DNA from 3 places in the Ferrimonas sp. genome. Region 3 is predicted to be linked to each of the others. Evidence: riboswitches for the same ligand, from Rfam matches in the RefSeq annotation. Region 3 holds a riboswitch; each other region holds the start of a gene.
The links. A riboswitch is a leader RNA that binds a small molecule or an ion and turns the genes downstream of it on or off. The one in region 3 is predicted to bind lysine.
Positions count from the first base shown of each region.

Region 1: linked by a shared signal. The riboswitch ahead of ACN0RV_RS04730 (Na+/H+ antiporter NhaC family protein) and the one ahead of lysC (lysine-sensitive aspartokinase 3) in region 3 are both predicted to bind lysine.
Region 2: linked by a shared signal. The riboswitch ahead of ACN0RV_RS11985 (Na+/H+ antiporter NhaC family protein) and the one ahead of lysC (lysine-sensitive aspartokinase 3) in region 3 are both predicted to bind lysine.

Region 1 is NZ_JBLXDO010000003.1:114,166-117,440, reverse strand. It holds gene ACN0RV_RS04740 (electron transfer flavoprotein subunit beta/FixA family protein) at 1-467, shown strand, start outside; gene ACN0RV_RS04735 (FAD-binding protein) at 467-1,393, shown strand; lysine riboswitch at 1,483-1,680, shown strand; gene ACN0RV_RS04730 (Na+/H+ antiporter NhaC family protein) at 1,770-3,275, shown strand, end outside.
Region 2 is NZ_JBLXDO010000012.1:40,315-43,589, reverse strand. It holds gene ACN0RV_RS11990 (YeiH family protein) at 1-725, opposite strand, end outside; lysine riboswitch at 980-1,178, shown strand; gene ACN0RV_RS11985 (Na+/H+ antiporter NhaC family protein) at 1,271-2,857, shown strand; gene lysA (diaminopimelate decarboxylase) at 2,859-3,275, shown strand, end outside.
Region 3 is NZ_JBLXDO010000027.1:15,825-19,099, forward strand. It holds gene arcA (two-component system response regulator ArcA) at 3-722, opposite strand; lysine riboswitch at 1,233-1,409, shown strand; gene lysC (lysine-sensitive aspartokinase 3) at 1,472-2,842, shown strand; gene ACN0RV_RS17715 (S8 family serine peptidase) at 2,910-3,275, opposite strand, start outside.

The DNA.
Region 1 (3,275 bases), on a different contig from region 3:
TTTCTGTTGCCAAGGTGCTCAAGGCGGTGATTGATAAGGAGCAGCCCTCTCTGGTGCTCTTTGGCAAGCAGTCTATTGACGGCGACAACAACCAGACCGCTCAGATGACCGCGGCACTGGCCGGTATGGGTCAGGCGACCTTTGCCTCCAGTGTGGAAGTGGAGGGTGACCAGATTAAGGTGGCCCGAGAGATAGATGGTGGGATTCAGATCCTGAACGTGAAGCTGCCGGCGGTGGTATCAGCGGACCTGCGTCTCAATGAACCCAGGTATGCCTCCCTGCCCAACATCATGAAGGCCAAGCGTAAGCCTCTGGAGACAGTGACTGTGGCGGACTTTGAGCTGCAGCTGGGGTCTCATCAGAAGACGCTGAAGGTGGCTGCGCCCGCTGAGCGCAGCGGTGGCATCATGGTGGGCTCAGTGGAAGAGCTGGTGGATAAGCTGAAGAATGAAGCGAAGGTGGTGTAATGGCGATCCTCATTATTGCAGAAGTAGACAAGCAGGGCCTGAGTGCCGATTGCGCCAAGGTGGTGGGTGCCGCCTCGGCTCTGGGTCAGGACCTTCATCTGCTGGTGGCCGACGATAAGGCAACGGCCGCCGCGGAGCAGGGCGCCAAGCTTGCCGGCATCACCAAGGTGCTGGTGGCGGACAACCCGGCTTACGCCCATCAGATGGCGGAGCCTGTGGCCGCCCTGGTGGTGGAACTGGCTGGCGAGTACAGCCACATTCTGGCCGCCGCCAGTGCCAAGGGCAAAGATATGCTGCCTCGGGCTGCGGCCCTGCTGGATGTTGCTCAGCACTCCGATGTCATTGCCATCGAATCTGACGATACCTTCGTTCGTCCTATCTATGCGGGCAATGCCCTGGCAACGGTGCAGAGCCTGGATGAGAAAAAGCTGCTGACCATTCGCACCAGTGCCTTTGATGCGGTGGCTGAGCAGGCTCCGGCCGAGATTCATGCTCTGGACAGCGTCAAGGCGAACGAGCTGACTCAGTTTGTCGGTGAGGAGCTGGTTGAGTCCGAGCGCCCAGAACTGGGTGCGGCACGGGTGGTGATCTCCGGTGGCCGTGGACTGGGCAGCGGCGAGAACTTTGCCCTGATCGAACAGCTGGCGGACAAACTGGGCGCCGCCATCGGTGCATCCAGGGCGGCTGTGGACGCAGGCTTTGTGGCCAATGACCTGCAGGTGGGCCAGACAGGTAAGATCGTTGCTCCGGATCTCTACATTGCCGTGGGGATCTCCGGCGCCATTCAGCATCTGGCGGGCATGAAGGAGTCCAAGGTGATCGTAGCGATCAACAAGGACCCGGACGCGCCTATATTCCAGATTGCCGATTACGGCCTGGAAGCAGACCTGTTTGAGGCTGTTCCTAAGCTCACGGAACTGTTATAAATGTGACTTGACTCACATTATGGCGGCATCTGCCGGACAAGTGAGGGACACTTGCGGTTAGAATGCCGCCTTCGCTTTTTGCGAGTACCGATTTAGGTAGAGGCGCATCGCCTATCAGTACGCCGGTCGAGGTTGATACCCGACGACGCCGGTGGAAAGGAGTCGATGCCGAAGTGGGCAGGGCATCATCCCTGGTCGCTGGGGCTGCTTTTAACAGGAGCAGCACTGCCATAGTAAATTCCGAGAGGAACTCGGATGCTTTTTTACTATGGAGCGCTACTGAAAGGAAGGTGGGTTTCAATTCTCTGCATATCCCTCCCTCGACGCACAGTCGTGTCAGTTGCCTCCATCGCTAATCCACAACGATAAGATAACGATGGCCTTAATTAGTTACGCCGATTCGGCACTCTCTCTTCTGCCTCCCCTGGTTGCTATTGGGATGGCGATTATGACCCGCAAGGTTTTGCTCTCTCTCGGGCTGGGCATCCTGCTGGGTACCCTGATGCTGGTAGAGTTCTCGCCCATGGCGGCGCTGTCCGAGCTTTCTGGCCGCGCCCTGACCCTGGTGTGGGACGATGGGGCGCCCGCCGCCTGGAACCTCTATACCCTTGGGTTCCTGGTGCTACTGGGGATCATGACTGCCCTGATCTCCGTCTCCGGCGCGACCCGGGCTTTTGCCGCCTGGGCCCGCAAGCGGATTCGCTCTGGACGTGATGCCAAGCTGATGACCATGGTGCTGGGTGTGGTGATCTTCATCGATGACTACTTCAACACCCTGGTGGTGGGGTCCGTAGCCCGACCGGTGACCGATCACTATAAGGTGTCCCGGGAGAAGCTGGCCTATTGCATCGATTCCACTTCGGCGCCCATCTGCGTGATCTCCCCCATCTCCTCCTGGGGGGCGTACATCATCGCCCTGATTGGTGGCCTGCTCACCACCCATGGCATGACGGAAATCGGTTACCTGAGCGCTTTTATCCAGATGGTTCCCATGAACTTCTACGCCATCTTCGCCTTCCTGCTGCTGCTGGCGGTGGTCTACTTTGGCCTGGACTTCGGTGCCCTGGCTCGGGCCGAGCAACGTGCCCGTGCCGGTCAGCTGTGGGAGGAGTCACGCGGCGTGCCCCCAGGTGAGGAGCTGGATCTGCCTGAAGCGGACAACGGCCGGGTGGCCGGCCTGGTGGCCCCCATCGGCTTCCTGATCGCCATCACCGTGGCTCTGATGCTGTTCTCCGGCAACCAGGCCCTGGCCGCCGATGGCAAAGCCTTCAGCCTGATCGGCGCTTTCGAAAACACCGATGTGGCCTGGTCCCTGTTCTACTCCGGCCTGGCCGGGGTGATCTTTACCCTGATGTTCAGCCTGATGCAGGGCGTGCCCGTGGGGTATATGGTGAAGGCGGTGATCAGCGGCACCAAGTCGATGCTGCCTGCCATCTACATTTTGCTGTTCGCTTGGACCATTGCCGGCATCATCAGCGATCTCAACACCGGTGAGTACATGGCGTCTCTGGCCCAGGGCAACCTGCCCGCCTGGTCCCTGCCGGCACTGCTGTTTGTCCTGAGTGGTTTTGCCGCTTTCGCCACCGGCACCAGCTGGGGCACCTTCGCCATCATGTTGCCCATCGCCGCCAACATGGCGGAGGCGGTTGATCTGGCGCTGATGCTGCCCATGCTCTCTTCTGTGCTGGCCGGGGCGGTGTTTGGCGATCATTGCTCGCCCATCTCTGACACCACCATCCTCTCCTCCACAGGTGCAGGCTGTCACCACATTGACCACGTGACCACTCAGTTGCCCTATGCGGTGCTGACGGCGGTGATCTCTCTGGCGGGCTACCTGGTGCTGGGCATCACAGGTTCGGTTGTCCTGGGCTTTGGCGCCGCG
Region 2 (3,275 bases), on a different contig from region 3:
CAGTAGTAGAGAATGAACATCGGCACACTGAGTTTGCGGCTTTGACTGCGGAAGGCCAGGGCACTGAGGAAGGCCACCGGGATGATCCACAGGGCCCGTGCCAGCTTCAGGGTGGTGGCGGTGATCAGCGCCTGATCCCCGTAGGCTCCGGCGGCCCCCACCACTGAGGAGGTGTCGTGGATGGCGATGGCACTCCAGATGCCGAACTGCTCCTGGCTCAGCCCCACCAGATGGCCGATTACGGGAAACAGGAACAGGGCGACGGAGTTGAGCACGAACACGGTCGCCAGGGCCAGGGAGACCTGTTTGCTGTCGGCGTCGATGGCAGGGGCCACCGCCGCAATGGCACTGCCGCCACAGATGGCGGTGCCCGATGCGATCAGGTGACCGGTCTTACTGTCCAGTTTCAGTGCCCGGGCCATCAGGGTGCCCAGGGCCAGGGTTCCGAAGATGGTGACGACGATGATGCCCAGACCCGCCCGGGTGGCTTCGATGGCCTGATCCAACTGAATGCCGAAACCCAGGCCGACGATGGAGAAGGCCAGGAGCTTCTTGGCCAGGGCGCCGGTGTTCACCCCCTTGGGGATGGCGCCCAGGCTGGCGGCCACTATGCCCAACACCAAGGCCATGGGAGAACTGATCACCGGCAGCAGGCAGACCAGGGCAGTCAGCCAGAACAGGGCGTGCAGGGGCCGGGAGAACAGTTTTGGGCTTGGGTGTGACATCAACGGGCTCTCGTCTGTGAAAGGCGCTCAGTATAAGGGGATGACCAAACGGTGACGAGATCCCGATCACGCTTTTTGCCCTGCCTGATGCTCAATCTGCCCAGGAAGCCGGGATGTAACCTCCTCTGGCTAAAAGTGACTGTTTTGTGGGTTTTGGGCGGGAAACTGGTCTAAATGCCGGTTTCTTAACTTTTTACTGGCGTTCGAAACAGATTCTGTTATAGGCTGTAACACACAGATCGTTACCCGCACTGGGTAACAGTAGAGGCGCATCGCCTATCAGTATCTCGAATTAGGGTGACACCCGATGAGGTCGAGAGAAAGGAGTCGATGCCGAAGTGGCAGGGGCGTCATCCCCGGTCGCTGGGGCTGTATCTAACAGGTGCAGCACTGCCATGGTAAATCCCAAACGGATATTGGGGATTGAATTTACTGTGGAGCGCTACTGAAGGACGTCGTCACCCCTTTTCTCTCCCGTGGGTGGCGTCCGTGGCACATCGCCACTGTCAGCAGCCTCCATCGTACTTATAAGACAAAGAGAAACGATGGCTTTAATCAGTTACGCCGATTCGGCACTTTCTATTCTGCCTCCCGTGGCCGCCATTGGCCTGGCAATTGTAACTCGCAGAGTGTTGCTCTCCCTGGGTCTGGGGATTCTTCTGGGAATCATCATGCTGGCGGATTTTGCTCCCTCGGTGGTCCTGTCTGAACTGACCTCCCGAGCCAGCGGCCTGGTGTGGGACGGTGACGGCTTCGCCAGCTGGAACCTGTATACCCTGGGCTTTTTGATGACCATGGGGATCCTGATGGCGCTGATCTCCGTATCCGGCGGTACCCGGGCCTTTGCCCGTTGGGCCCGTCGCCGCATCCGTGACCGTCGCGATGCCCAGCTGATGACCCTGTTCCTTGGGGCGGTGATCTTCATCGATGACTATTTCAATGCCCTGCTGGTGGGCAACGTCGCCCGGCCGGTGACCGATCAATACGGCATCTCCCGGGAAAAGCTGGCTTACTGCATCGACTCCACCTCTGCGCCTGTGTGTGTCGTCTCCCCCATCTCCACCTGGGGGGCTTACATCATGTCCTTGCTGGCGGCTCTGCTGGCCAGCCATGGGCTGACCGAGATGACTGCCTTGTCACTGTTTGCCCAGATGATCCCCTTCAACCTCTATGCCCTGACCGCCCTGGCCCTGCTGCTCTGCGTGGTCTACTTCCGCCTGGATATCGGCCCCATGGCGGCGGCGGAGCGCCGGGCCCAGGCCGGAGAGCTCTGGGATGCACAAAAGGGTACCCCTGCCGGAGAAGATTTGGGGCTGGAGCAGGCCCGTAGCGGCACCGTGCTGAATCTGGCAGGTCCATTGGTGCTGCTGGTGAGCCTGGTGGTGGGTTTGATGTTGTTCTCCGGCGACATGGCGCTGGAGGCCGTCGGCGAACCCTTCGCCCTGATTGCTGCCCTGGAGAATGCCGACGGTGCCTGGTCCATGGCGACCGCAGGCAGCATCACCATAGTGATCACCGCTCTGGGGATGATTGCCCAAGGGGTATCTCCGGCGCTGATTGGCCGCGCCATCATCAAGGGGATGCACTCCATGCTGCCTGCGGTCTACATCCTGTTGATGGCCTGGAGCATCGCCGGGGTCATTGCCGACCTGGAAACCGGCAAGTACCTGGCGGGTCTGGCGTCTGAAAGCCTGCCTCAGCCTCTGCTGCCGGCCTTGGTGTTCTTGATCTCCGCCGCCGCGGCGTTCTCCACCGGCACCAGCTACGGCACCTTCGCCATCATGTTGCCCATTGCCGCCAACATGGCGCTGGCCCTGGAGCCCTCCTTGTTGGTGCCTGCCCTGTCTGCGGCTCTGGCCGGAGGGGTATTTGGCGATCACTGCTCCCCCATCTCCGACACCACCATCCTCTCCTCCACTGGCTCCGCCTGCCATCACATGGATCACGTGGCCACTCAGCTGCCCTATGCGGTGATGGCTGCGGGTCTGGCCCTGGCAGGTTATCTGGTACTGGGCTTTACTGGCTCTGTGGCCGCCGGATTGCTGATCAGCTGTCTGGGCCTGATGGTTCTGGTGGGGCTGCTGCGCCGCCGGGAGGGTGGAGAGAACCACTACCAAACTGAAAGGGCTTGATATGGACTACTTCAACTACAGAGACGGACAGCTGATGGCAGAGTCGGTTTCGGTGTCCGAGGCCGCCGAGCGTTTCGGTACGCCATGTTACCTCTACTCCCGGGCCACCATCGAGCGCCACTGGCACGCCTTCAGCGATGCCATGGGTGGGCGGGATAACCTCATCTGTTATGCGGTGAAGGCCAACTCCAATCTGGCCATCCTCAACCTGATGGCCCGCATGGGGTCAGGTTTCGATATTGTGTCCGGCGGTGAGCTGGCCCGGGTGCTTCAGGCCGGAGGCGATCCCGCCAAGGTGGTGTTCTCCGGAGTGGGGAAAACCGAAACCGAGATGCGCCAGGCGCTGGAAGCGGGCATTCTCTGCTTCAACGTGGAGTCTGAATCTGAGCTGGAGCGCCTGGATAGGGTGGCTGGCGAG
Region 3 (3,275 bases):
GCTTACTGGTTTTCCAGCTGGCCACAGAAGCGGTAACCTTCGCCGTGAATGGTGGCGATGATCTCCGGAGTCTCAGGGTGGCTCTCGAAGTGCTTGCGGATACGACGGATGGTCACGTCCACGGTACGGTCGTGGGGCTTGAGCTCACGGCCGGTCATCTTCATCAGAAGATCCGCACGGGAGAGGATCTTGCCCGGGTTCTCAACGAAGTGCAGCATGGCACGGAACTCACTGCGAGGCAGTTTGAAGGGCTCGCCGCTGGGGCTGACCAGAGAACGGCTGTTGATCTCCAGGGACCAGCCATTGAACAGGTAGTGTTCCACCTGAGGCTTCTCTTCCGGTGCCTTGCTGGAACTGACGATGCGGTTCAGCAGGTTGCGGGCACGGATGGTCAGCTCCCGAGGATTGAATGGCTTGGTGATGTAGTCATCGGCACCGATCTCCAGGCCGAGAATCTTATCAACTTCATTGTCACGACCGGTGAGGAACATCAGGGCGATGTTGTTGTTCTCACGCAGCTCGCGAGCCAGCAGCAGACCGTTCTTACCTGGCAGGTTGATGTCCATGATCACCAGGTTCACCTTGTGCGCCTTGAGCACATCGTGCATCTCGTCGCCATCTACGGCCTCGGATACCAGGTACCCTTCTGCTTCAAAAATACTTTTCAGTGTGTTTCGAGTGACGGCTTCGTCCTCGACAATCAAGATATGTGGATTTTGCATGATCAGCTACCTAAAGCCCATTTTAAACCAACCGTCCTGAACGGAGTCTCCCTCCATCAGGACAAGAATGCCTATGCAAATTCCTTTTCGGCGTGTAATAGCCCGATGCGCTAGCATTGGGGGAGCAGGACGAATTGGGATTCGCTCTGTTCATTTGAAGTTCCCAAAATACCGTATTTTGGCTCAAATGTTATCCGCAAATGTTAACAGAATCCGATTTCTGCCGAATGTGTCACACTTTATGAAACTCACGGATGATTTTTGTTTCGGTCTGTAAGTCCGAACGCCTAAAGGTGTCTGTAATGATAGACGAATTACAGTATTGTGCCCCGGCGGTAACAGCCCAGAGGCGGGTTGGGCCAGTTAAAACTGTGACCCGTCCTCCCGTAACGGGAGCTGAAGGGGTACATTACTTACTCAATCGTTTGACATTAAAACTGCATTAAGGTTTAGTGTCTGCAACCCTTTAGGTTTAGTTTTAACCAGACTCCCTGTCTGCAAGCTGAACCCAGGGCCAGAAGAGGTGCACTGCCCAGGCAGTTCCGGTGAGAGGGTCGGTCCTTTAAGACACGGAATCAGGGGGAGCAGTGCCGAGAGGGGGCCGGCGGCCGATCGCCACTCCTTCGGTCGATGGGGCTGAATCCCCATGACTGTCACCGTAAGATGTGGTGGAGAGCTTCTGGTCGCTTACGCCGTACCCTGCGTGTTGTCGATCCAGACTCTTCGAACAGTGATACAGGTTCGAAGTCATGAATAATCCTATACCTACCTTAACCGTCGCCAAGTTCGGCGGAACCTCAGTGGCCGATCTGACGGCGCTGAACCATTGTGCCGACATTATTCAGTCGGACTCTTCTGTCCGTCTGGTGGTGGTCAGTGCCGCCGCTGGCGTGACCAACCGTCTGGTGGAGCTGGCCTCCGGCAATCTGGACGAGCCCCGTCGACAGCTGTTGCTGAGAGAGGTGGCGGCCATCGAGTACGCCATGCTGGATCGCCTGGAGAACCCCGCCACCATTGCCGCCGAGCTGGATGCCCATCTGGCGGAGATGGACAGGCTCTCTAAAGCCCTGAGTGATCAGCCCGGCTGCGCCGAGTCCATGGACAGGCTGCTCTCCATGGGGGAGCGCTGCTCCTCGCTGATGATGACCCAGCTGCTCAGTCAGCGCGGGGTGGCTGCTCGCAACTTCGATGCCTGCCAGGTGATGCGCACCGATGACCACTTTGGCCGTGCTACGCCGGAGATCGGTGCCATAGGCCGGCTGACTGCGGAGAAGCTGGCCCCTCTGCTTGAGTCTGCGGTGGTGGTGACCCAGGGGTTTATCGGCAGCGACAGTGCCGGGCGGGTAACCACCCTGGGGCGGGGCGGGTCAGATTTCAGCGCCGCGCTGATGGCGGAAGGGCTTGGGGCAAAGACTCTGGCGATCTGGACCGATGTCGACGGAATCTACAGCTGTGATCCCCGAGTGGTGTCGGACGCCAGGCCCATCGAGGAGCTGAGTTTCAATGAAGCGGCGGAGATGGCCACCTTTGGCTCCAAGGTGCTGCACCCAGCCACCATATTGCCGGCGGTGCGCAGTGGCACTAGCGTGTTTGTCGGATCGACCCGGGCCCCGCAGCAGGGTGGCACCTGGATTCGCAATCGCTGCGATAGCAAGCCGGTGTTCCGGGCCCTGAGCCTGCGGCGCCAGCAAACCCTGCTGACCTGCCACAGTCTCAACATGCTTCACGCCCAGGGGTTCCTGGCGGAACTGTTTGCCATCCTGGCCCGTCATCGAATCTCAGTGGATCTGATCACCACCTCCGAGGTGTCGGTGGCCTTGACTCTGGATCAGACCGGCTCGGATTCCAGCGGCCGTGCACTGATCTCCGACGCACTTCTGGAGGAGCTCTCCCCCCTGTGCCGGGTGGAGGTGGAGCAGGATCTGGCGCTGGTGGCGGTGATCGGCAATCACATTGCCCATACTGCCGGCATCGGCCTCAAGGTGCTGGACGCCATGTCAGGCAGTAATGTGCGGATGATCTGTCAGGGCGCCAGTGCCCATAATCTCTGCTTCCTGGTGAGAGGGGAGGAGGGGGAGGCCGTGGTCCGGCGGTTGCACCAGAGCCTGCTGCCAGCCTAAGCGGCAAGCCGGCCTGAGAGACAAAAAAGGGGAGCCAGATGGCTCCCCTTTTCAGTTCAGGTTTGGCTTAAGCCAGCTTGCGGCGGCGCAGCAGTGCCAGGCCGGAGAGGGCCAGAGCCAGGAAGCCGAAGCTGGAGGAGTCGCTGTCTCCACCCTGGGCTTTGGTCATGGTGACCACCACTTCGCCCTTGTTGCTTTCAAGCTCACCATCGCTGGCCATCACACTGAAGGTGGCTTGCTTGCCGGCGCCGTCAGCAGGCAGGGTGAACTGGACGCGACCGCCATTGGTGCTGAAGGAGACGGCGTCACCCCCGGTCTGTTCAACGCTCCAGCTGAGGCTGTCTCCATCCACATCGCTGCTGATGCTGCTCAGTTCCAGGTACAGGTTGGTGCGAGCGGCACCGGAGAGCTCAGTGGTCTCGGCAACCACAGG